DNA from 2 places in the Priestia sp. GS2 genome. Region 2 is predicted to be linked to the other one. Evidence: riboswitches for the same ligand, from Rfam matches in the RefSeq annotation. Region 2 holds a riboswitch; the other holds the start of a gene.
What was found. Region 2 has a riboswitch for preQ1 ahead of V2145_RS15205 (QueT transporter family protein). Riboswitches for the same ligand answer to the same signal wherever they lie in the genome.
Positions count from the first base shown of each region.

Region 1: linked by a shared signal. The riboswitch ahead of queC (7-cyano-7-deazaguanine synthase QueC) and the one ahead of V2145_RS15205 (QueT transporter family protein) in region 2 are both predicted to bind preQ1.

Region 1 covers NZ_JAZGJX010000001.1:2,550,392-2,562,130, reverse strand. Annotated here, with positions in the region: gene V2145_RS13200 (alpha/beta hydrolase family protein) at 1-673, shown strand, start outside; gene V2145_RS13195 (DUF6254 family protein) at 745-876, shown strand; gene V2145_RS13190 (3-ketoacyl-ACP reductase) at 919-1,638, opposite strand; gene V2145_RS13185 (spore germination protein) at 1,885-3,468, shown strand; gene V2145_RS13180 (Ger(x)C family spore germination protein) at 3,491-4,693, shown strand; gene V2145_RS13175 (GerAB/ArcD/ProY family transporter) at 4,946-6,046, shown strand; gene V2145_RS13170 (GerAB/ArcD/ProY family transporter) at 6,065-7,171, shown strand; PreQ1 riboswitch class I at 7,238-7,281, shown strand; gene queC (7-cyano-7-deazaguanine synthase QueC) at 7,454-8,116, shown strand; gene queD (6-carboxytetrahydropterin synthase QueD) at 8,116-8,559, shown strand; gene queE (7-carboxy-7-deazaguanine synthase QueE) at 8,552-9,283, shown strand; gene queF (preQ(1) synthase) at 9,383-9,880, shown strand; gene V2145_RS13145 (NAD-dependent epimerase/dehydratase family protein) at 9,947-10,648, shown strand; gene V2145_RS13140 (YkvS family protein) at 10,891-11,076, opposite strand; gene V2145_RS13135 (patatin-like phospholipase family protein) at 11,319-11,739, shown strand, end outside.
Region 2 covers NZ_JAZGJX010000001.1:2,990,186-3,001,924, forward strand. Annotated here, with positions in the region: gene V2145_RS15200 (PAS domain-containing protein) at 1-785, opposite strand, end outside; gene V2145_RS15205 (QueT transporter family protein) at 948-1,436, opposite strand; PreQ1 riboswitch class I at 1,445-1,489, opposite strand; gene V2145_RS15210 (formate/nitrite transporter family protein) at 1,772-2,605, opposite strand; gene V2145_RS15215 (restriction endonuclease) at 2,770-3,450, shown strand; gene V2145_RS15220 (metal ABC transporter substrate-binding protein) at 3,591-4,526, opposite strand; gene V2145_RS15225 (metal ABC transporter permease) at 4,544-5,410, opposite strand; gene V2145_RS15230 (metal ABC transporter ATP-binding protein) at 5,407-6,156, opposite strand; gene V2145_RS21475 (DUF3953 domain-containing protein) at 6,891-7,124, shown strand; gene V2145_RS15235 (hypothetical protein) at 8,091-8,447, shown strand; gene V2145_RS15240 (HNH endonuclease) at 8,491-9,375, opposite strand; gene V2145_RS15245 (ATP-binding protein) at 9,441-11,075, opposite strand; gene V2145_RS15250 (hypothetical protein) at 11,281-11,418, opposite strand; tRNA gene V2145_RS15255 (tRNA-Val) at 11,656-11,727, opposite strand.

The sequences.
Region 1 (11,739 bases), 440 kb from region 2:
GGATAAAAAATATCCGCTGCTAGTTTATAATCGTGGTGGAAACCGTGAACATGGTATGATTCGAGATAAAACCTTGCGCTACTTATCATCATGGGCTGATAAAGGTTATGTTGTGGTTACGACACAATATCGTGGAAATGGCGGAAGTGAAGGGGTCGAAACATACGGTGGAGACGATATCCATGACGTCCTTAACCTTATTAAATGGGGAGAGCAGCTGCCTTATGTAAACCCTGAACAAAAAGTAGCGCTTGGCTATTCACGTGGTGGAATGATGACGTATTTAACAATGAAAAACGGCATATCTTTTGACGCCGTGGTTGTTCAATCTGGAATTACGGATATGTTTCAGTTTTATGATCAAAGGGGCTCTGAAATGAAGCAAGTGTTAAGAGATATTGTTGGAGATCCTAAGATGTATCCTGAACGATATAAAAGCCGATCGGTTGTCTATTGGAGTGATAAAGTAAATTCACCGCTTCTTATTTTACAAGGAGATCATGACAAAAAGGTACACCATACCCAGGCAGAAAAGTTAGTAGCGCAGCTTGAAGAACAAAATAAAGAGTATAAATACGTCTTATACAAAGGTGGAAATCATCCACTAAGCAACTATTATAATGAGTATAATGCAGAGATTGATAAATGGTTTCAACAGCATTTAGTTGAATAAAAGTGGAAAACATATTCGTCCGTTTTTCGTACATCCTAGAAAGGAACACTACAGAAAAGGATGATGAAACGATGACACAATCAAAAAGACAGCAAGAGCGTCAATGGAATGTACGTAAACAGTCGCAAAATCCATCTCATGGAAAAGTAAAGTCATTTGAAGAATTAGCAGAAGAGATTACGCCAAAAAATAAAAATAAATAATAAAACCCCCTCGATTCGAGGGGGTTTTTTGGGTTGTTTAAATTAAGGGTTAGTAGACCACATGCCGGCAGATTTGATGAAGATACGAGGATGTAGCTTCAGCTGCGCTACCATGATTTCTGCTAAATCTTCAGGCTGCATTACTTTTTCAGGGTTACCGTCTGTAAGGTTTTCTTTATATGCAAGCTCTGTAGCAACCGTACTTGGTGTTAAAGCAGTTACACGAATATTATGCTTGCGTACTTCAAGAGCAAGAGACTCTGTTAGACCTAATAAGCCAAACTTTGAAGCACTGTATGCACTTGTGACAGGAGCGCCTTTTTGTCCAGCAGTAGAAGAGATATTAATGATGTCTCCACCATTTTTCTCAATCATTTGTGGTAAAACGGCTCTTGTAACGTAATAGACACCCATTAAGTTGATATCAATAATTTGCTTCCATTCTTCAGGAGATAATTCTAAAAAGCCTCCAAATTTTCCGATACCCGCATTGTTAATTAAAATGTCTGCTTTACCTAGTTGGTTATGTAAGTAATCAACCGCCTTATTTACTTCTTCAATTGAAGATACGTCGGCTGTAGCATAAGCCACCTTCACACCAAGTGCTTCCACTTCTTGGGCAACGGCTTTTAAATCAGCTTCTGTACGTGCTAGTAAACCCAGGTTAACTCCTTCTTTTGCTAAATCAAGCGCTGTTGCTCGGCCGATACCTTTACCTGCACCAGTAATGATGGCTACTTTTCCTTGTAATGATTGTCCCATCTTCCATCACTCCTTCTGAATTAAATTATCCCTATTGCTAAAAATAAGCTGCAAATCATGTTAAATGAGCAGCTAAATAAATTAGCAATTTATCTAATCCTACAAAATACAGAGAAGCATTGTCAAAGCTCTTGCTCTATAAAGCGGTTAAAAATACCAAGATAGCTGAATAAATTTCCTGCATAAACAGAAACTATAAGGACTTGAAGAGCAATGCTGTGCCGTTTGAAAAATGGAGGATGAAGTATGCGAATAAAAAAACTATCAGAATTAAAAAGTCGATCTAAAAAGTCTAAAGAAAATGAATCACAACCAACAGCTGAATCTTCATCTTCCAATACTGAACTGTTAGAAAGCGTAAAAGATAATTTAGATGCGGTGAAAACAGAGCTTGGAGATAGTGCAGATGTGGTTTGTCGGGAATTTGCCATTTCAGTTGAAGAAAAATTTCGATTAGGCCTTATTTACATCGACGGATTGGCGAATGAAGATAGTGTACAAGAGTTTACGATGGAATCCATTATGCACAATCATACGAAACAGCTTGTTCATGATGACGGTGCTGTGAATATGTTTGAGCTCATTAAAAATTACAGCTTAGCAATCGGAGAAATTAAAGAAGTCACTCTTTTAGATGACGTTATCCTACATGTTTTATCAGGTGATACAGCTTTATTCATAGAAGGTTATCAAACGTGTATCATTGCTAGTACAAGAGGATGGGGAGAACGAGCCATTTCAGAACCACAGGCTCAAACCGTGGTACGTGGACCAAGAGATAGCTTTACTGAAACGCTGCGTACCAATACGGCACTGGTAAGAAGGCGAATTAAATCCCCTAATTTACGAATGGAGTCTCAGCAAATCGGTAAAGTAACGCAAACAGACGTAGCGATTATGTATGTAAAAGGAATTGCGGATCAGCAAGTAATTGAAGAAGTAAGGTCCCGACTTTCTAAAATTGATATTGACGGTATATTGGAGAGTGGGTACATTGAAGAACTAATTCAAGATGAAGGTTATACTCCGTTTCCAACTATCTACAATACAGAAAGACCAGATTCAGTATCTGCAGGTTTGTTAGAAGGTCGCATAGCAATCTTTGTAGACGGAACGCCGTTTGTTTTATTAGTTCCGGCTCTATTTATTCAATTCTTTCAAGCTGCTGAAGATTACTATCAGCGCGCAGACATTAGTACGCTCATTCGTATTATCCGATACGTTGCCTTTTTCTTAGCTTTATTAACCCCATCTGCTTATGTTGCGCTTACCACCTTTCACCAAGAAATGCTTCCGTTTGGTTTGCTTATTAGCATCGCAGCTCAGCGTGAAGGTGTCCCTTTTCCGGCTGTAATTGAAGCGTTGATTATGGAAGTGGTTTTTGAAATTTTACGCGAGGCAGGAATTCGATTGCCAAGAGCCGTAGGTTCTGCTATTTCCATTGTAGGTGCACTCGTATTAGGAGAAGCTGCCGTGCAGGCGGGACTGGTGTCACCCGCGATGGTTATTGTCGTATCGATTACAGCCATCAGTAACTTTGTTTCACCAGCTTACGATATGGCGATTGCTGTAAGGATGCTCCGCTTTGCTTTAATGCTTTTAGCAGCAACGTTTGGCTTGTTTGGTATTATTTTAGGCCTTATTTTAATGATTCTACATCTATGCAGTTTACGGTCATTTGGCATTCCATATATGACGCCAATGGCTCCGTTTGTCAGTCGAGATCAAAAAGATGCACTCATTCGTCGTTCGCTAAAGAAAATGAATACGAGACCAAAGCTCATTAGTGAACAAAATGTTGTACGTGAACGGTCAAATGATGAGAACTAGCTTTTATAAAGGTGGATGAAGCATGAAACGAATAGTACTTGTATTATGCATCTGTCTACTCCCATTATCAGGCTGTTGGAGTAGTCGAGAGCTAAATGAATTGGCCATCACCGTAGCGGTAGGTATTGACGAAGTAAAAGATGGAATTGAGTTAACCGTTCAAATTATTAACCCGGGTGACATTCAAGCCCAAACGCCGACGAATGGTCCCTCCGTTACTACGTATTCGGTTAAAGCAGATTCTGTCATGGAAGCTCTGAGGAAAATGACAATTGAATCACCTAGAAAAATATACTTATCTCATTTGCGGATGCTGGTTCTTAGCGAAGGAATTGCAAAACACGGAATTGCTGAAGTGTTAGATTTTTTCGCACGAGATCATGAAGTGCGAACCGATTATTTTGTCGTAGTAGCAAAAAATTCACGCGCTTCATCCGTTTTAAATGTGTTGACAACTATCGAAAAAATTCCAGCCAATTATATGTTTGCTGCACTGGATACGTCACAAAAAGTTTGGGCGCCTACGCGAGGTGTAAAGCTGAACGAGCTGATTAGTAACTTAACGAGCCAGGGCAAACATCCTGTGTTAACCGCTGTTCTTGTAAAAGGCAACCGTAAAAAAGGGGGAGATATGGAAAATGTCCAGCGAATTAACCAAGACACAATTCTAAACTTTAGAGGCCTTGGTATTTTTAAGGGAGATGAACTTGTCGGCTGGTTTAATGAAAGTGAAAGTAAAGGATACAACTACGTCACTGGAAACGTAAAAAGCACCGTCGTTGTTATTCCATGTGAAAAAAAAGAAAAATCTCATGACATTATTGGAGTGGAGATGCTTCGAACGAGTACGGATATTAAAAGTCGTATGAAAGATGGAAAGCCTGTAATTGAGGTGAATTTAAAAGGGGAAGCAAACGTTGCTGACGTAGAGTGTCAAGTTAACTTGCAAGATCCTGCTATGATTACTGAACTAGAGAAAAAAGCTGAACATGATGTGCGAGATAAAATGCAAAGAGCAATTAAAACAGCACAAAACGATTATCAAAGTGACATCTTTGGTTTTGGAGAAGTCTTTTACCGGCAAAATGTAAAGGATTGGAACAAAATGAGAGATAACTGGGATGAAATCTTTTCGGAAGAGTTAGAAGTGAACTTAAAAGTAGATGTACAAATACGTCGACTTGGCACGCTGAATAACTCATACATGAAAGAAATGCAGAATTAATGGAGCATGGAAAATTTACTGCTATTTTTAGGCATATTTAGTTTTTTAGCATATAAGGCGATTCTTCCTCTTTATAAACAAAGACGAATAAAAGAAATAGTGATATATGGAATATTTTCTGCTGTAGGAATGGTAATGTGGGTAGCGGTTATTTTCCGAATAACAATTCCAACTCCGCTGTATGCTCTTGAGTTTTGGATGCAGTCCATCATTGATGCTTTCTCTTCATTTTATTAGGTGTAGGTGTCCAGTATGAACCAAAAAGAAGTAATAAGTGGGAAACAGTTTTTTACATTAATCTACGTATTCTCCATTGGGAGTGCAGTTTTAGTTGTACCTACTGTATTATTAGCTGTGGCAAGAAACACCGCTTGGGTTTGTGCAATTATTGGAACGGGAAGTGGGCTCTTATTTGCAGGGCTTCTACTAGGGTTAATCAAAAAATACCCTCAATCGACGTTGATTGATATAGCGAAGAAGTCTTGTGGCAAATATGTCGGAGGAATAATTAGCGTGTTGTATTTGCTGGTGATGCTACTAGAGGGTTCTTTTTTGCTAAGAGATATTAGTAACTTTATGACTACTCAGATTGTGCCTGAAACGTACTCAAGCTGGATTCATATTCTCATCATGATAGCAGTTATGTATGCTGCCTATTTGGGAATAGAAGTGGTCGGAAGAACCTCGGAAATTTTCTTACCGTGGGTGTTAGTTCCATTCGTTTTGTTAATTATCTTAAATATTCCACAAATGAAGATTGAACGCATATTGCCACTCTTTTATTTAAAAGCAGACGAAATATATATAGGAAGCTTTTACTTTTTATCCAATCCTTTTTTGGAACTAATTCTTATTTTAATGGTTACTCCTCATGTTCAAAAGTATGAACATGTTAAGAAAGGATTACTTTACGGCGTAGTTGCTTCAGGTTTTACAATTATTATTGTGACTTTGTCTTGTATTTTAGTTTTAGGTGCAAATATTGCTTCTATGTATTTATACCCAACTTACCTGTTAGGAAAAATGATTTCCATTGGTCAAACCATTCAGCATATCGAAGTATTGGTAGCGATAATTTGGATGTTATCAATTTTCTTTAAAATTACCATTGTATTTTATGGCCTGAAAAAAGGCTTGGGCCAGCTTCTCAATTTAAACAATACCAATTTTTTAAATTATCCTATTGGACTGATTTTGTCAGCAACTGCTTACTATATTATTCCAAACACTACTTATTTTGGCTACTTTGTACAGAATTATTGGCCGTACTATCTGTTTATATTAAGCGTATTGATTCCATGTATATTTTTAGTTATTGGCATTTTTAAATGGAAGTCGGTCACAACACAGTGAGCAAAGGAGAGGAAAGAAATGCATCCACGCTTAGTAATAAGCAATTTTCAATTGTTCTCAATGATGCTTCTGTTTTTATTCGGCAGTGCAACCATTGTGAGTATTGGACAGGAAGCGCGTCAATCTGCATGGATTGCCGTTTTAGTGGGGATGTTAATATATTTACCTTTCTTTGCTCTTGTTACACTTTTATATAAAAAACACCCGGAAGCCACGTTTCCAACAATTTTAAAAATTGCTTTTGGAAAACATCTTGGAAGAATCATTTGCATGTTGTACGTGCTATATTTTATTTACATTGGTGCCCGTGTTCTAAGAGACTTTTGTGAGCTATTATTATTAACATCCATGAATCACACACCGCTAGTAATTGTTGGAGCGATTATGATGCTAGTGATTGCTTATGCATGCTTTTTAGAAGTTGAGCCTATTGCAAGAGCGAGCGTTTTATTATTAGTTGTTTTTATTGGTTTCATTGTATTAGGGTTCTTGTTACTCTTCTTTTCTGATGTTATGAATCCAGATCGCATGCAACCCATTTTAGGGGAAGGGATCGACTCAATTTTTAAAGCCGTGTTTCCTCTTATCTTGACGTTTCCATTTGGAGAAATGGTTGTTTTCTTAATGTTTAATCAGTTTGTAAAGGGAGAACGGTCTCTTAGGAAAATGGGAACACGTGCTGTAGTTATAGGTGGGGTTATGCTTAGTATGCTAAGTTTGATCAGCTTAACTACGCTAGGTCAACACTTGGTAGGATCATCGACGATTCCCCTTATTGTAACTGTACAGCAAGTAAATATTGGAGATATTATTCAACGAATGGATATGCTAGCTATTAGCGTTCTCATCATTGGTGGATTTGCTAAAGTAACGATTTTCGCATATGCAGCGATTGTAGGGATAAAAGAGATTTATCAAACGAATAGTCACAAGCTGTTGATTTTTTTAATTGCAATTTCGATCCTCACGACGACAGTTTTTATGTCCGATAACTCGGTCAAGCATTTAGATATAGGGTTAAAAGTGGTACCTGTTTGGATTCACATCCCTATGCAGTTTGTAATTCCAATTGTGACGCTGCTAATTCTCCAGTTGAAAAGTAGGAAGAAAAATAGAAGTACATAGCAATTTCAAAGGGAGTATGGTATAGTTAAGAACGAAAATTGAAAGAAGAAATGCCGTGCTCTATGTGCGGGAGAGGTTCGTAAACTCCCTCTATAAAAAACTAAGATCATCAGTGAGATGACAAATGGCGCCGTTTTAGGGGCTTTTTTCCTGTTTCTTTGTTTATAAGAAAGGGATTCTTAGTTAAGGGAGATTGCAAACACTGCAATCTCTTTTTTTTATATGATCTAAATAACGGAATGTTTTCTTCTTTGACTTTATATAGGAAAAGGAGACGAAAAAATGAAAAACGAAAAAGCAATTGTTGTATTTAGCGGTGGACAAGATAGTACGACTTGTTTATTTTGGGCGCTGAAAAACTTTAAAGAAGTGGAAACCGTTACGTTCGGCTACGGTCAGCGTCATAGTAAAGAGATTGAAGTTGCACAAGCCATTGCAAAAGACCTTGGTGTGAAGCACACAATTTTAGATATGTCGCTGTTAAGTCAGTTAGCCCCTAACGCACTGACAAGAGATGATATTGATATTAGCCAGGAGGAAGGGGAGCTACCAACAACGTTTGTAGACGGACGCAACCTTCTCTTTTTATCTTTTGCCGCTGTACTAGCTAAAAATAGCGGTGCACGTCATTTGGTAACAGGCGTATGCGAAACAGATTTTTCAGGGTATCCAGACTGCAGAGATGTATTCGTTAAATCCCTCAACGTAACGCTGAATTTATCAATGGATTTTGAATTTGTTATTCACACACCGTTAATGTGGATTGATAAAGCAGAGACATGGGGACTAGCGGATGAACTAGGTGCGCTTGATTATGTACGTGAACATACATTAACTTGCTATAACGGTATTATTGCAGACGGGTGCGGAGAGTGTCCTGCATGTAAACTTCGCAAGAGAGGTCTAGAACAATACCTTGAAACGAAACGAGGAGGGGAACAGTAATGCTTCAGCAAATTTACCCACAGGTAGTACATCCTTATTCGTACGAATTAAATAAAGACATGAACTTTGCCGCTGCGCATTTTGTTCCTCATGAGTCAGCGGGAAAATGTCAGCAGGTTCATGGCCATACGTATTTTGTGAATCTAACAATTGCAGGTAATGAATTAGATTCATCAGGCTTTTTAGTTAATTTTGCTACGTTGAAAAAGATTGTGTCTGGTCAGTTCGACCATACGCTTTTAAATGATCATAAGCATTTATTTAATGAAGAGGATGCGAATGATTTCCCAACATCTGAAGTGATTGCTCGAAAAATTTATGAACTTGTACAAGCTCATTTAGATGCGCTTGAAAATAAACCAGTATGTGTGCAAGTGTTTGTTCGTGAAACTCCTACAAGCTACGTTGTATATCGTCCAAAGAAGGTGAAGCGAGATGAATAATAAGGTTCCTGTACTCGAAATATTTGGTCCTACGATTCAAGGAGAAGGAATGGTTGTGGGGCGAAAAACAATGTTTGTGCGCACAGCTGGCTGTGATTATTCATGCAGCTGGTGTGATTCCGCATTTACTTGGGATGGGTCAGCCAAAAATGACATTCGTCAATTGACGGATGAAGAAGTCTGGCATGAGCTGCAAGCTCTAGGAGGAGATCGTTTTGATCATGTAACCATTTCAGGAGGAAATCCAGCGCTGTTAAAATCTTTAGATAAACTGGTGGACCGCTTGCATAACAATGGAAAGCAAGTCGCGCTTGAGACTCAAGGAAGTCGCTTTCAAGAGTGGTTTTATAAAATTGATGATTTAACTATTTCACCTAAGCCACCAAGTTCAGGAATGAAGACCAATTACGAAGTGTTGGACGATATTATTGAGCGTTTGAAAAACAAAGGACGAAGTCAACACATTAGCATTAAAGTGGTTGTGTTTGATGAAATAGATTTCAATTACGCAAAGCAGATTCATCAGCGTTATGCATCAGTTCCTTTCTTTGTCCAAGTAGGAAACGATGATTTGACGACAACGGATGATGATGCATTAACCCGCAAATTATTAGAGAAATATGAGTGGTTAATTGATCTTGTTGTAGCTTCACCGGATATGAATAATGTACGTGTATTGCCACAGGTTCATGCACTTGTATGGGGAAATAAAAGAGGCGTGTAAGCGTTCTTTAAAAAATTTACAAATAAAATACAAAAACAGATATGTACAAAATGAAAAAACGCTGTTAGAATGACAATCGTAGAAAGAGAGGAAACACAAATGAGTGGTCGTAAAGAAGAGGAATTAGAAGGTGTAACGCTTTTAGGCAATCAGGGAACAAAATACTTATTTGAGTATTCACCAGAAATTTTAGAGGTGTTTGATAACAAGCATCCAAATCGAGATTATTTCGTTAAGTTTAATTGTCCAGAATTTACAAGCTTATGTCCGCAAACGGGTCAGCCCGATTTTGCTACAATTTATATTAGCTATATACCTGATGAAAAAATGGTTGAGAGTAAATCCTTAAAGCTTTATTTGTTTAGTTTCCGAAACCATGGTGATTTCCATGAAGATTGTATGAATATCATTATGAATGATTTAATCAAACTGATGAATCCACGTTATATTGAGGTATGGGGGAAATTTACGCCACGCGGTGGAATTTCCATTGATCCATATACAAACTATGGTCGCCCAGGTACAAAATATGAAGAAATGGCTTCTTATCGATTAATGAATCACGACTTATACCCAGAAACAATTGATAATCGTTAATGAAAGCAGGTTGTCTTAACAACCTGTTTTCCAATGTAAACAACAACAAGGTGAGAAGGTGAAAGAATGTCACAAAGATCAGCATTAGTACTAGGAGCAAGCGGCCTTATTGGTCAAGAACTTTTACAGTTGCTTTTGGATAATCGCTTATATAGCCATGTGACAGTACTTGTTCGAAAGGCATTGCCAATTGAACATGAAAAGCTACGTCAGCTCGAAATTGATTTTGCAGAGCTTGAAAAGTATGAAAAAGATTTTGCAGTTGATGATGTCTATTGTTGTTTAGGCACAACGATGAAAAAAGCAAAGACGAAATCGAAGTTTATTAAAGTGGACTATGAATTTCCACTAAAAGCAGCAAAATGTGCCGAAGCAAATCGCTGTCAGAACTTTTTAACCGTTACAGCAATTGGTGCTGATCTGCGCTCCCCTTTCTTTTACAGTAAGGTAAAAGGTCAGGTGGAAGAAGATATTGCGAGCCTATATATTCGTTCGACGCATTTCTTCCGTCCATCACTACTGTTAGGCAAACGCAACGAGTTTCGTTTAGCTGAAAAAGTAGGGGAATACACTCTTAAGTCTTGCTCATTTTGCCTAATTGGTAAATGGAAGAAATATCGACCAATTAAAGCTTACAATGTTGCAAAAGCAATGATGAAAGCGGCTATGGAAGATAAAGCAGGTGTTCATATCCACGAAAGCCAAGATATTTTCACTGGAGAATGTTATTACTCATTTACAAATGGTAAAAAAGTAATTGCAAAGTAAAAGCCTCGAATTTAGAGGCTTTTTTCTTTTTTTAGAGGTAGCTATTTTTCTTTCCTTAAGGAAACTTTTTTAGTTTCATGCATATAATGAAGTAAAAGCATGAGGAGGAAGGAAATGAAATCGGTTAAAAAAGCGCAACAGTATGCGTATATGTTGTACAAACTCGGTATTTTAAGTAAAGAGCAAAAGGAAAAGATTTGTAACAAATAACCACCTAGTACTTTGTACTAGGTGGTTATTTGTTACATCGCATGATTGATAATGGTGTAATTTTTATGGTTTACAACCGTTCGCTGTTCTAAGTCTAGGTCACGATAGTTAGTCATATAAGTTAAGTCAACAATTACAGAGTTCTCATTTACTTTTTCTACAATACCTTTTAACCCATTTTTAAATTCAATTATGTTTCCTACTTCTGCAATTTTCATCGTAATCGCTCCTTTATCAGAATGTTTTTAGAAAATTTTCAAAAGTAAATCTAGTTAACGCTTTCTATTTTCTTTTTCTCAATTTTGCCTTAAATTGGTTAATTAGTAAAGGTTTTTTTAAAAAAATGTAAAAAAAGATGGTTTTTTAAGTAAATCCTTCGACAAAAGTAGGGTAATTCGATATAGTACTGACATATAGGATTATTTAGTGATTAAAACATTAGAAATAGAAGGTGTCAATTATTATGAGAAATACAGGATTAGTATTAGAAGGTGGCGGTATGAGAGGCCTTTATACAACAGGGGTTCTTGATTACTTTATGGAACAAGACTTATATTTACCTTATGTGATTGGCGTTTCGGCCGGAGCCTGTCATGCAACTTCCTATTTATCGCGACAAGTAGGAAGAAGCCGTCGAGCTAATCTAGATTATATAGATGATCCCCGCTACTTGTCACTACGAAATTATTTTAAGACGCGTGAGATGTTTGGAATGGATTTTGTATTTGATGAGATTCCAACTAGCTTAATTCCCTTTGATTTTGATGCTTTTCATAAGCGAACTGAACAGCTTGTAGTAGGGACAACAGACTGCGTAACAGGAAAACCTGTTTATTTTAACAATCATGAGAGCGATTTGCTGACCATCATTCGCGCATCAA
Region 2 (11,739 bases):
TATTCTGCATATCCAAGTACTTTTAAAGCGGCCTTGACATGCGTGTAGGTTTTTAAGATTGTAAAGTTTACTTGGAGGTCTCTCATTTTTTTCGCTACAGAAGGCGTAATACCCGTTACAATAACCTCCGTTCCAGTAATCTTAATTAAATCATGCAGGTTATAAATATAGGCTACCACATCTTCATCCATTTCTAATAAACCCGAGAAATCGATAATAAAATGATCATCTTTACTTTCATCAATGTATGTTGATACTTTGGATGCAATCATATGATATCGCTGTTCATTCAAAACACCAACAATCGGTAGAACAGAAACCCCGTCTTTTACTGGAACAATCGGCGCTGACATCTCCTGCATCTTTTCGTAGTAATCATAAATTACTTCTTCCTGCTTCTTTTTTTCCGTAATATCTTTTTGAACCCCGATAAAATAAAGCTCATCATCAATCCATGTTGGATCAATAAATAAGTCGTTCCAAAAAGGTTGGTTTTCTTTTGTATAGTTTAGAATTTGTACATTGACTGACTTTTCTTCACGGATAGCATCTCGAATTTGTTGTACCGTATCTCGATTGGTCTTTTCGCCTTGTAAAAAGCGGCAATTCTGTCCTACGATCTCTTCTTTTGTGTATCCGGTCATATCCAGAAAACCTTGGTTCGCATAAACAATCGGGTTATCGGGTAAAGCAGGGTTAGTTAAAATTAATCCAGCTCTTGTAAAGTCCAGGGCTTTTTTAATAAATGCTAGTTCTTCTACCTTATGATCATCATTTGCAAGCAAGCTCTTCTCTCCTTCTCAAGTATAGTATAAAGCGTGACTTCCACTATGTATTAGCGTAATTAACAACTTCTCTCTAATTCTGTCATATATTGTGCCTTTTTTCTATAAATTAAAACCATTTAAATATGAAAAAAGCTTACAGGATTGTAAGCTTTTTTCGTATTAATCGATTAACTTTGTAAAGTTCACGCGTTTATGAATTGCTAGCATTACTGGAATTCCAACAAGCATGACTACAAACTCACCGATTGCAGTTGTTAACCATGTTAATAAAAACGGGAACCCTAGTGCTAAATGAAGCTCAAACGCAATGATAAACATGGTAAACGTAAAGATGAGCGTATTTATAATCATACGAGCAACTGTACCCTTCGCAAACTTCATCGCAAAGATCATTAGTAATAACGAGATAAGTGATTGTCCTACCCCAAATACTAAATCATACGCTACCATTGGTGAGAAGAATAGGTTGGCTAAAAATACGCCTAGGACAATTCCATATAAATACTTCTTATTAAAAATGATCAAATGATTAAACATTTCCGCAATACGGAATTGAATATTTGTAAAGCCAAACGGCTGAATAAACATCGTTACCGCAATATACATGGCTGCAATAATGCCGTTGACTGCAAGTGTTCTTACTTTCATACTGCATACTCTCCTTAGTTTTTTTACGTGGGATGGTTCCGAACCACGTCTTACGCAAATACTAAAGAATCATACAGCAGCATGAAGTTTTAGTCAAGCCTTTCCGTTTATGTACAAAAGAGAGTCTCGGAAAAAACAAAATCATTCTTTCTCAAAGAAGAATGATTTCGCTTCTACCATCATTAGGTGTAAAGATGCGTTCGTTTCATTGTGCTACGGCCCCTCGCTTTACGTGAGGAGAAACCTGAGCCTCCTCGCTACGCTTGTGGGGCTCAGTCTTTCCACTGGATTTATTATCTTTTTTTCTGCACGAGTGAAAAATAAGCATGTTCCTACTATTTTGATAATTCCTCTTCTTTTAATGCAGTTGAAATCTTTTGCACCTCTTGTGTTTGTTCTGCTTTCTTTTTCTGTACAAACCAATACGCGCTTCCAACAAACAAAGCGCCTCCTACAATGTTTCCTAGAGTAACGGGAATTAGGTTATGAACCATGCCAGCTAAAGACACTGACTCAGGGTTGGGATGCAATAAAGCTAAGCCTAAAAACGTCATGTTCGCTACGCTATGCTCATATCCAGAGGCCACAAACGCAAACAACATCCAAAAAATCAGCATCATTTTAGCAGCATCATTTTTCGTTCGAGAAGCTGTCCAAATCGCTAAGCACACAAGCCAGTTACATAGAATCCCTCGAAAAAACAGCTCGCTCATCGGCAAATTCATTTTTTTCGAAGCAATTGTCATCATCAAATGCCCCTCATCAATTCCTTTAAATAACCCTGTTCCTACTATTAACAAGCAAAGGATGAAAGCACCAAGTAAATTCCCAACAAAACACCACGCCCAGTTTTTCAGCGTATCTCTCCACGTCGTCACTCCGGACAACGTGCTAATTGTGTAAAACATATGATTCCCCGTAAACAACTCTGCTCCAGCGAACGTCACAAGCAATAACGCTACCGCAAATGATAAGCCCATAACTAGCGATACAACCGGCAGCGACATTTGTGCAAGCGGAGCTCCCACTGACAAGGCCAGTACAACGCCAATTCCTACATAAGCCCCCGCTAGAATTGCCAACAGTAAATAGCTCGGCAGCTGTTTGTTAAGGTGATCTGTTTTCTGGCGAGCTGCTTCCGTCATCGACTCAAGTGAATCTTTAAACAACTGTCTTCCTCCTCTAAATATCATCTCTTTAACTTTACATTGTAATGGGGATTGGAGGAGAATTCTATCTTTTGTTTATAGCTGCTATAAATAATTTATTCTGTTGTAAATACATCTCATTTATTTTCTTTTTATGAGTCAAACTAAATGTAGGAGGGATCGCGGTGAGAAAAAGAAAAAGTAACGTGAAAGTAAAAAGTAGTGAAATTATATTACTTATACTCTTTACGGGTATCTTTTTAGTAGGCTATGTTTTATATTGGATTGCTTTTTTTATCGATTATTTTATAGCTGTATCTAAAGGCTGGAACTATCTTCAATGGGGATATGGAGTCGCTCTCTTTATAGCTTTTCTTTACTCTCTTTATAATTACCGCTCATTAAAACAAAAAATGCGCTCGCATAACCAAATGTTAATTGAGAAACAACGCGAAGAAAAGAAATTACAAGAATTAAAAAAGTTAGCCGACCTGGATAAGTTAAAAGCTATGCATCCTAGAGAATTTGAGTTTTACATAGCTGATTTATTTTCGACTAAAGGATACGAAGCCATTGTAACATCAGCAAGCGGAGATGGTGGCAAAGATATTGTTTTAACAAGAGAAGGAAAAACTTCAGTAGTAGAATGCAAAAGGTATGCTCATAAAAAAATTGGACGTCCGGATATACAGAAATTTCACAGTGCGCTAATTGATTCTCAAGCCATTGAAGGCTTTTTTGTCACTACTAGCTGTTTTGCTAAAACATCTATACAATATGTACAAGACAAACCTATTCAGCTAATTGATGGTGAAGCGTTAATTAATCTAATACATGATATAAAGAATTCACCGACTTTTGAATAAGTTAATAGCTATATTATTGAATTATTTATAAAAGCCCCTGTTTTACTATAAAGAAAACAGGAGCTTTAGCACCAAATACTTATATTTCTTACGTTAAAATTCACATTTTGATTCATTGTTCGTTTCTAATATAAACTAGCTTATTTTTGCAACCCCTTAATAATCGTATCCGTATTCCACTGCATCATTTTTAAATACGTATCTCCGTCTTCTCCCTTCTTTCCAAGTGAGTCCGTGAAGATTGTACCTGCAATCGGTACCTGCGTTTCTTTTGATACAGTTTCCATACTGCGTTTATCTACGCTTGTTTCTACAAACAATGCTGGAATTTTATTTGTTTCAATTAAACTTACCACGTCTCGAATTTGATCAGGCGTACCTTGGCTTTCGGAATTGATTTCCCAGATATAACCCGTCTTTATTCCGTATGCATCTCCAAAGTATTTAAAAGCTCCTTCACTCGAAATTAAGAAGCGCTTTTCTTCAGGAAGCTGTTGGATTTTTTTTACCGTATCATCGTGTAGTTTTTGAAGCTCTGCTATATACTCTTTAGCATTTCTCTCATAATACTCTTTGTTATCAGGATCCTCTTTAACAAGTGCTTTCTTTACATTTTCAGCGTATAGGATGCCATTTTCAATGTTCATCCATGCGTGTGGATCAGGCTCTTTTTCTAATCCTTTTGTTTCTAGATAAATAGGCTCTACCCCTTCACTCACCCGGTAAACAGGCGCATTCTCACCTGATTTATCTGCTGTTGTCAATAACTTGTTAAACCAAGCTCCACCTTCTTCTAGATTCAACCCATTATAAAACACAGCGTCTGCATCCGTCATTTCCATTACGTCTTTTGGTAGCGGATCGTATTCATGAGGGTTCTTTCCAATTGGAACCAAACTATGAATCTCAACCTTTTCCCCCCCGATTTGATTAACAATATCATAGATAATGGAATAGGTCGTAACAACTTTCAACTTTTCACTATTCGCTTCGTTTCCATTGGTGCTGCTGGAACACGCAGCTAGTGCAAAAATCAGTAGACTAATTGCCGACAGTAACCAAATTTTTGACTTCATCTTTATCCTCCAATCGCTTATGAAAGCTTAGCTCTATTTTTACGAATTTTTAGCGTTCTCCAAAATAATCCTTGTGAAGGTGAAAAGAAAAATGCTAGTGCAAATAGGAGTGTCGCAACAATAACGATGGTCGCTCCTGAAGCAAGATTGTATGAGAAGCTAAAATATAACCCTATTATAGAAGAAAGCGCTCCGATACCAGCAGCTAAGTGAATCATGACCCATAACCTGTTTGTTAATAGGTAGGCTGTAGCAGCAGGCGTTATTAGCATGGCAACTACGAGAATAATTCCGACAGTTTGAAGCGAGGCAACTGTCACCATCGTTAAAAGAACCATGAGTCCGTAATGAATCCATTTATTTGGCAAGCCGTAGCTTTGTGCCATGGTTGGATCAAACGTTGATACCAAAAGCTCTTTATAAAATAAATACACAAGCCCGATAATAACGAAACCGATAATGAGTGTAGTCCACATATCAGAAGAACGTACAGAAAGCACGTTTCCAAATAAAATGTGATAAAGGTCAGAACTGCTCTTCATAAAGGTAATTAAAATAATTCCTATAGCAAATACGGATGTAAACATAATTCCAATTGCCATATCGTGTTTAATACGACTATTTTGGCTAACAAACCCTATTCCAAGAGCAGTGATAACGCCTGTTAAAACTGCACCGATAAAATAATTGATGCCAAGCATATAGGAAATCGCAACTCCCGGAAGAACCGCGTGTGAAATCGCGTCTCCCATCAGGGCCATTCCTCTTAAAACAATAAAACAGCCAATCACTCCGCAAATGATTCCCACCATAACGGACGTTAACAAAGCTTTTTGTAGAAAGCTATATTGCATTAAGGCATTCATAAACTCCACAACTTTCATGATGAATGCACCTCCGTTTGGGGATTAAAGAATAGTTCTTGATTGACGTAGGCTTTTACCATCACAGCTGGTTCCAGTACGCTATTTACTTCTCCATAATGAATCAACTCTTTATTTAAAAGAAGCAATTTATCAAAGTAAGACTCTGCTTTACTCAAATCATGATGTACAACGACCGTTGTTTTTCCTTGTTGACGCAACTCTCTTAGAATATTAATAATGGTTTCTTCACTCGTTACGTCTATTCCAACAAATGGTTCGTCTAAGAAAAGTACCTCTGCTTTTTGAGCAAGCGCTCTTGCTAAGAATACGCGTTGCTGTTGACCACCTGACAATTCGCCAATCTGACGGTTTTTAAATTCTTCCATTCCCACTTTGTGCAAACACTGCAACGCCCAGCTCTTCTGCTCTTTCTTAGGTCTTTTCATTACTCCTAAGGATGGATACGTCCCAATTAATACAACGTCTAAAACGGTAATTGGAAAATCCCAGTCAATCGCACTTCGCTGGGGCACGTAGGCAATTTGCTTCCTAGCGCTTCGGATATCCTGTCCTAGGACTTCAATATGTCCTTTATCATTAGGGATTAAATCTAAAATAGCTTTCATTAACGTTGATTTGCCAGCCCCATTCGGACCAATGATTCCAACAAGAAGCCCTTTTTCAATGGTGAACGAAACATCCTTTACTACTTGATTACCTTGATACGATACAAACAAGTCTTTTACAACGATTGCATCAGTCATTTTACGTTATCTCCTTTCTTTTGTGTTCATTTAACTTTTTTGCATATGGGCAAAACTTAGGTAAAAAAATATAATACCGCTGCATTACTAACAGGGTAAAAATATTTTTCCTTAAGGAAACTTTTTTATATTAATCAAATTATATAGCCCATGCGCAATTTTGTAAACATTTTCTCATTGAGTTGGTCAAACAAGCTCTATTTATAGAGGGTTAAGAACAGTTTTAAAATGCACATTTTTTTATTCGAATAAAAAAAGTAAAATAAACCGATTCTATTGATATTTTATGAATGAGGGAATATAATAATACCAAATATTTTACCTAAGGAAACTTTTTAGACAAAGGTAAAGTATTTAATAAAGATCCCCATCGAAAGTAGAAAAAGAATGAGAGGTAGCCTAGAACTACTTCTCATTCTTTTTATTGTTATTTCATTGGAAGCTCTTGCACAGAAGGTTGACCAACTTTATTTACCTAGACATAAAAAAGAGCCATTATGTTTCCAACAATGACTCTCATACTTTTTTATTTTCTAAAGACTATTATATAGCATCATTATGACTATCTAGCGAAATAGGAGGTCTCTTTAAAGGAACTTTCCAGTGCCACCAGTTGAAGATTCTAGCGATGATGATACACCCAAGGAAGATTCCGGTACAAGTTCAATGCTATCCGCTCATTAGCATTGCGGGTCCTGCCGACCGTGCAAATAATTCTAAAAGAGTACTTACAAATGTTAATCCGTTTACAACTTATTTTGTCGGTTATAGCTCTTCCTCTTATCGTATATAGTTTCATAACAAAGGATTATACTTTGCAGCCCTACGCGACGTTACTTTTCGGTTTAGTCATGTTAATAATAGGACTGGTACAATTTCAAAATAAAAGTAAAGGTTTTGGCTGGCTCTTTTTATTTATATCTATTTATACTTTATATACAAGCGTCGAGAGCTTTTTATTGAAGTAGAATTGACAATGGATGTAGCTGAAGAAGTGCAACCCATGATTGCCCTACATCCTTAGCAAACCTTCTTGTGTGTCTCTCTTATTTATCATTCTCTCTTTCTTTTTAGAGAATAAAGACAATGCCATTAAAAGTGAAACTATGCGTATGTAATTTTCGTTTAATAGCTAATTCGAGAGTTATTACTTATAAAAACCAGTTTGTTTTGGATTTTACAACTTTCATAGAGTCGGCAGATTTTGTAAGAAGTCTTTTTATCCGTAATCAGTTTGACCTTAAGTTTTGTATTTAATTTAGCTTGTTGATTCACCTTGCTCGCACTCATTAATAAATAAGTAAGTAATGTATGAACGTAGGTCAAATTGATCTTCACTAACAAATGTAGAAAAAATGTTTTTGTTTTCGCTCATTGAATTTCCCTCCCATATAAAAGTTTCTAGTTCTACTATTCCCCGACTAGTAATCTCTTATACATCTAATTTCATATAAATAGTTTTTTATTATATATAGAAGAAATAAAATTTCATTAATCACCTTTTTGAAAGAATGTAGACACAGAATAAGAATGCAATATATATACTTGTTTTATGCAAAAATAATTATATAGGAATAAAATATACCATAAGTATTTTTCTTAAATGGTGTTTATCAGAGAATACATCACCCAATTCAGAACTATGTAAATCATACTATTTTTTTACCTTTAATAAGGGGTATACCATATCAATAGTGGCACAAAAAGAATGGATTATATAAAAGATTCTTTTTAATTTTGTTAATTAATTCTCTTTAAGTTAATTAATAACAAAGTTATTCCATTCACAAAAACAAAAATATTCCTCAAATTATATGAAAATTTATGATACAATATGTATTAAAATACAAAAATATGTGTACAAAATTGCTAACCTCTAGCATAAATGTCTACGATACCTATGTAACTATTAAGAGTAAAAAGGAGTGATTTTTGTGGATTTCGAAAACCAAAAAAAGTTGCTGTTAGATTTAATGATCACAACATGGGAACTCAATGGATCTCAGGTAGCTCTATTTGCCAAAGAGCTGTCGGAACAATTCAACATTAAAATAAACCCTTTTAAAGGAACTATAAAAGCCAATGAAGACGGACAAGATGTAACACTGAGATTCCTATTAAACAATCAAAACATCAACGTTACCTCTATAAATTATGATGATAAGCAGTTTTTTATAAGAAACAATATTGAGTATAGATTAAGAAGAATCAGTTTAAGAACGATATGTGAAGTTCAGTATAACGGAGAAGTTTACATTCCGAGCTGGAAAGAATCAGTTATGCTTAGGTGAATGACATATAAAAAATCCATGGATTTTATGAAATCCATGGATTTTATGAAATCCATGGATTTTTTATATGTAGTAATTGCTGGAGTTCACTTATTGACAACCATGGTCGTTTACGATGTAGCATACGGTGACAGTTAGCACATACTAGAGCGATATCTTCTACTTTTGTTTCATGATTGTCGTCCATTTCTGATACAGGTTTCGTATGATGACCTTCTATATAACCATTTCCTAGCTCACCGTAGTATTGCTGAAAATCAAACTTGCATACCTCGCAAAATAACTTACCGTGCTTTTGTAAGAAACGTTCCTTTGCTAGCTTGATCACTTCAGGATTACGTTCTCTGACTAAGTGTTGTTTTAGCTTTATTTTCCCTTCTGAAAATCCTTCATCATCTTCCGTAAAGCCAATAAGATCTGCTTCGGTCAGCTTACGTATTACATCACCAACCGTACTAAATCCATACTCTAAAACGGCTTCTACTTCTGCTTCTGTTATCCCTTTTCCAGATACAACGCTATTTTTAAACGGTATCCCTATTTCGCTTAATAACACTGGATTATAAAATAGTTTGAAGTCTGTAAGAATGATACATCCTATTTGCCCCGTATGTGCACCAGCTCCAAACATAGTATTCATTCTACCTATAAAAACTTCTTTCTCGTCATCACCATTGGCATTACGGTATCTGTCCCATGCTTCTGATGCTTTTAGTACCTCGAAACGCAGGTACGTAGCCATTCCCAATACCGCTCTTTCGCCTTTAACTCTCTTATCATTTTTCACAAGAAAAAAGAACGGTTCTCCCTTGGTTAGGGATTGAAAGTTTTTAGTATCCTTACGCCAAAAGTTAAATTCGCTTGCTTTATTATGCAAAGATAAATACGTAAACCACTCCCTAGACGTAACTCCAATATAACCCTTCATGTTTTAACCTCCTGCAATCCACTCCATTGTTCTTACGCAAAGGGTTCTTTACCAGAAATTTATGTTTAACTTAAAAGCTTCCAGAACGCCATATCTTCCATAATTTCGTATTTATTATTGGTAACAGATGTAACTAAGCTATAGTGCTTTGGAAGTTGTGCTATCTTATTAACGATATGTACACCCTCAGTTTGGGTTTCTGGACTGAAAATAGCTTGTACTTCTTTCTTTTTAATCGTAGACACTCTATGTATAATCCAAGTCAATATATATTGCGTATAGTTATTATCCGCTGTTGCAAAATGATCTAAAAATTGAGTTGATAAAATCACACCAACTCCATATTCTCTCCCTTCCTTCATAACTTTCTTTAAAGAAGTGAAGTTTTGACTCAAGAAATTATCTGCCTCATCAACAAGGATCATTTTTGTTAACTCACGATAATCTCCTTGGATTGTGCTGTGCCCTTTTGTAGACATCTGAGAATAGAAAGTGTCTAAGGTAATTCCTACTATTAAATTCTGAACACTTTGGTCATAACCAGCTAGATTGATAACCGTTACACCTTGTATCATGTCGTATAGAGACTGTGTCTCCTCGCTAGTTGGAGAGAAAATTTCAAAGTCATAAATTTGTTTTAATGCTGCATACAGACTGTCTTCTTTTACATCCTCTCTATCCATAAATCGTTCAAACACATTATTTAATGTAGGTGGTACCAGATCCCATGTAGACATATCGGCTTTATGAATACCAACTTGTGAATAAGATTCAACAATTAAATCGTTTAATAATTGCTGTTGCTTTATACCTAAATTAAATGCATTCGAAATGGTTTCTTTAATGGTACTAGCTGTATGTAAAGGTAATAACGGCTTTGGTTGTTTCCCCCTATATAACGATAGCGGATTATATGGAAGGTGATATGGCTGATAAATTGTAGCATTTGTCGCTTCCACAAAGTCGTCTTTAATATAGTCACCTTTATAATCAAAAATGAGAATATCAATAGGCGTTCCATTTAAATTGGATAGAGAGCCCTCATGTATTTGTTTAATAAGAGATTTCGTAAACTGAGTTTTCCCTGTCCCCATCGTACCAACGATACCTGTATTTGTATGCATAATCTTGCTAGTCGTAGTTGGGTACCAATACAATGGTTCATTATTGCTCGCTGAATGACCAAAAAGAATTCTTAGAGGTTCTGTGCCGTCAGATAGTTTCGTAACGACAGGTTCTACACTTACAGAGCTATCATATAAGTTATGGTTCGCCGCAACTGCAGCAACTGCAGGGTTTTTTTCATAAATAGATTTCACATTCTTCTTTTCTGCTGTTTGTAGTTCCTTGAACACTTGCTGTTGTTCCCTGCTAAGAGTTTCATCCTTAGATTGTTTATCAATACTCTGCCAGCTCTTTATGAATTTTTCATATACTTTTTGCATTGCTGCTGGGTTTAAGTGCATGTGGACGTAGTAATTATCTTTTATAAAAAGATTTTTTCTTTTAATTCCATTTTTACCTACCATATATTCTGAATCGGCCGTGCGTATACCTGTCAGCTCTATTATTTCAATTGTTTTTTGTAAATCTTTTTCCACAAAAAACTGCCAGAAATTACGAAAAATTTGAGCATGAGATGTTTCTTCCCATCTAATTGTTTCTCCATCTATGTTCATTTCAAATGTCTGAGTGCTCATCAGTAAGTCCTCCTATATTTCTCCTCAATCTATACTAGTTTACTAAATTTGAGCTGGAAAATATTAAAAAACACTAAAGAAATTAGTTTTTCTATTAAAATTCTTGAAAATGATAAACTCTATCATCAATTAAAAAAGAACTTCAAATAAAAAAACATAGGAAGATCTTCATCTTCCTATGTTTTCATTCACCTTATTCATCTATTTATTTTTGCTTCTTTTTCAAATACTCCGCACGAAGTTTTTCAAGGTGCTGCTTTTTATCAACTTTAGTATTTTTTTGTTTTTCATGATACTTTGTCATAGCCATCTGGCCTTTGGTATCCAATAGATATTTGCTCACTTTGTTCACCTACATTTCTTGTCCTTTAAAAATTACTTCACCAAATATACTATACCTTATTTTACTGAAGTAAACCTTATTATTTATTAATTAGTTTATTGCTGACTTTATATATAAGTGAAAATATCTAAAATATGGTAACAATAACTCATCGTCAAATTTTATTTATTTGGTTAGGATAATCAAAACAAAATGCCCAAATCCTTTATACAAAAGGATTTGAGCATTATTTAAATATGACCTGTGAGGGATTTGAACCCCCGACCCCTTCCCTGTCAAGGAAGTGCTCTCCCGCTGAGCTAACAAGTCGCAATATGATGT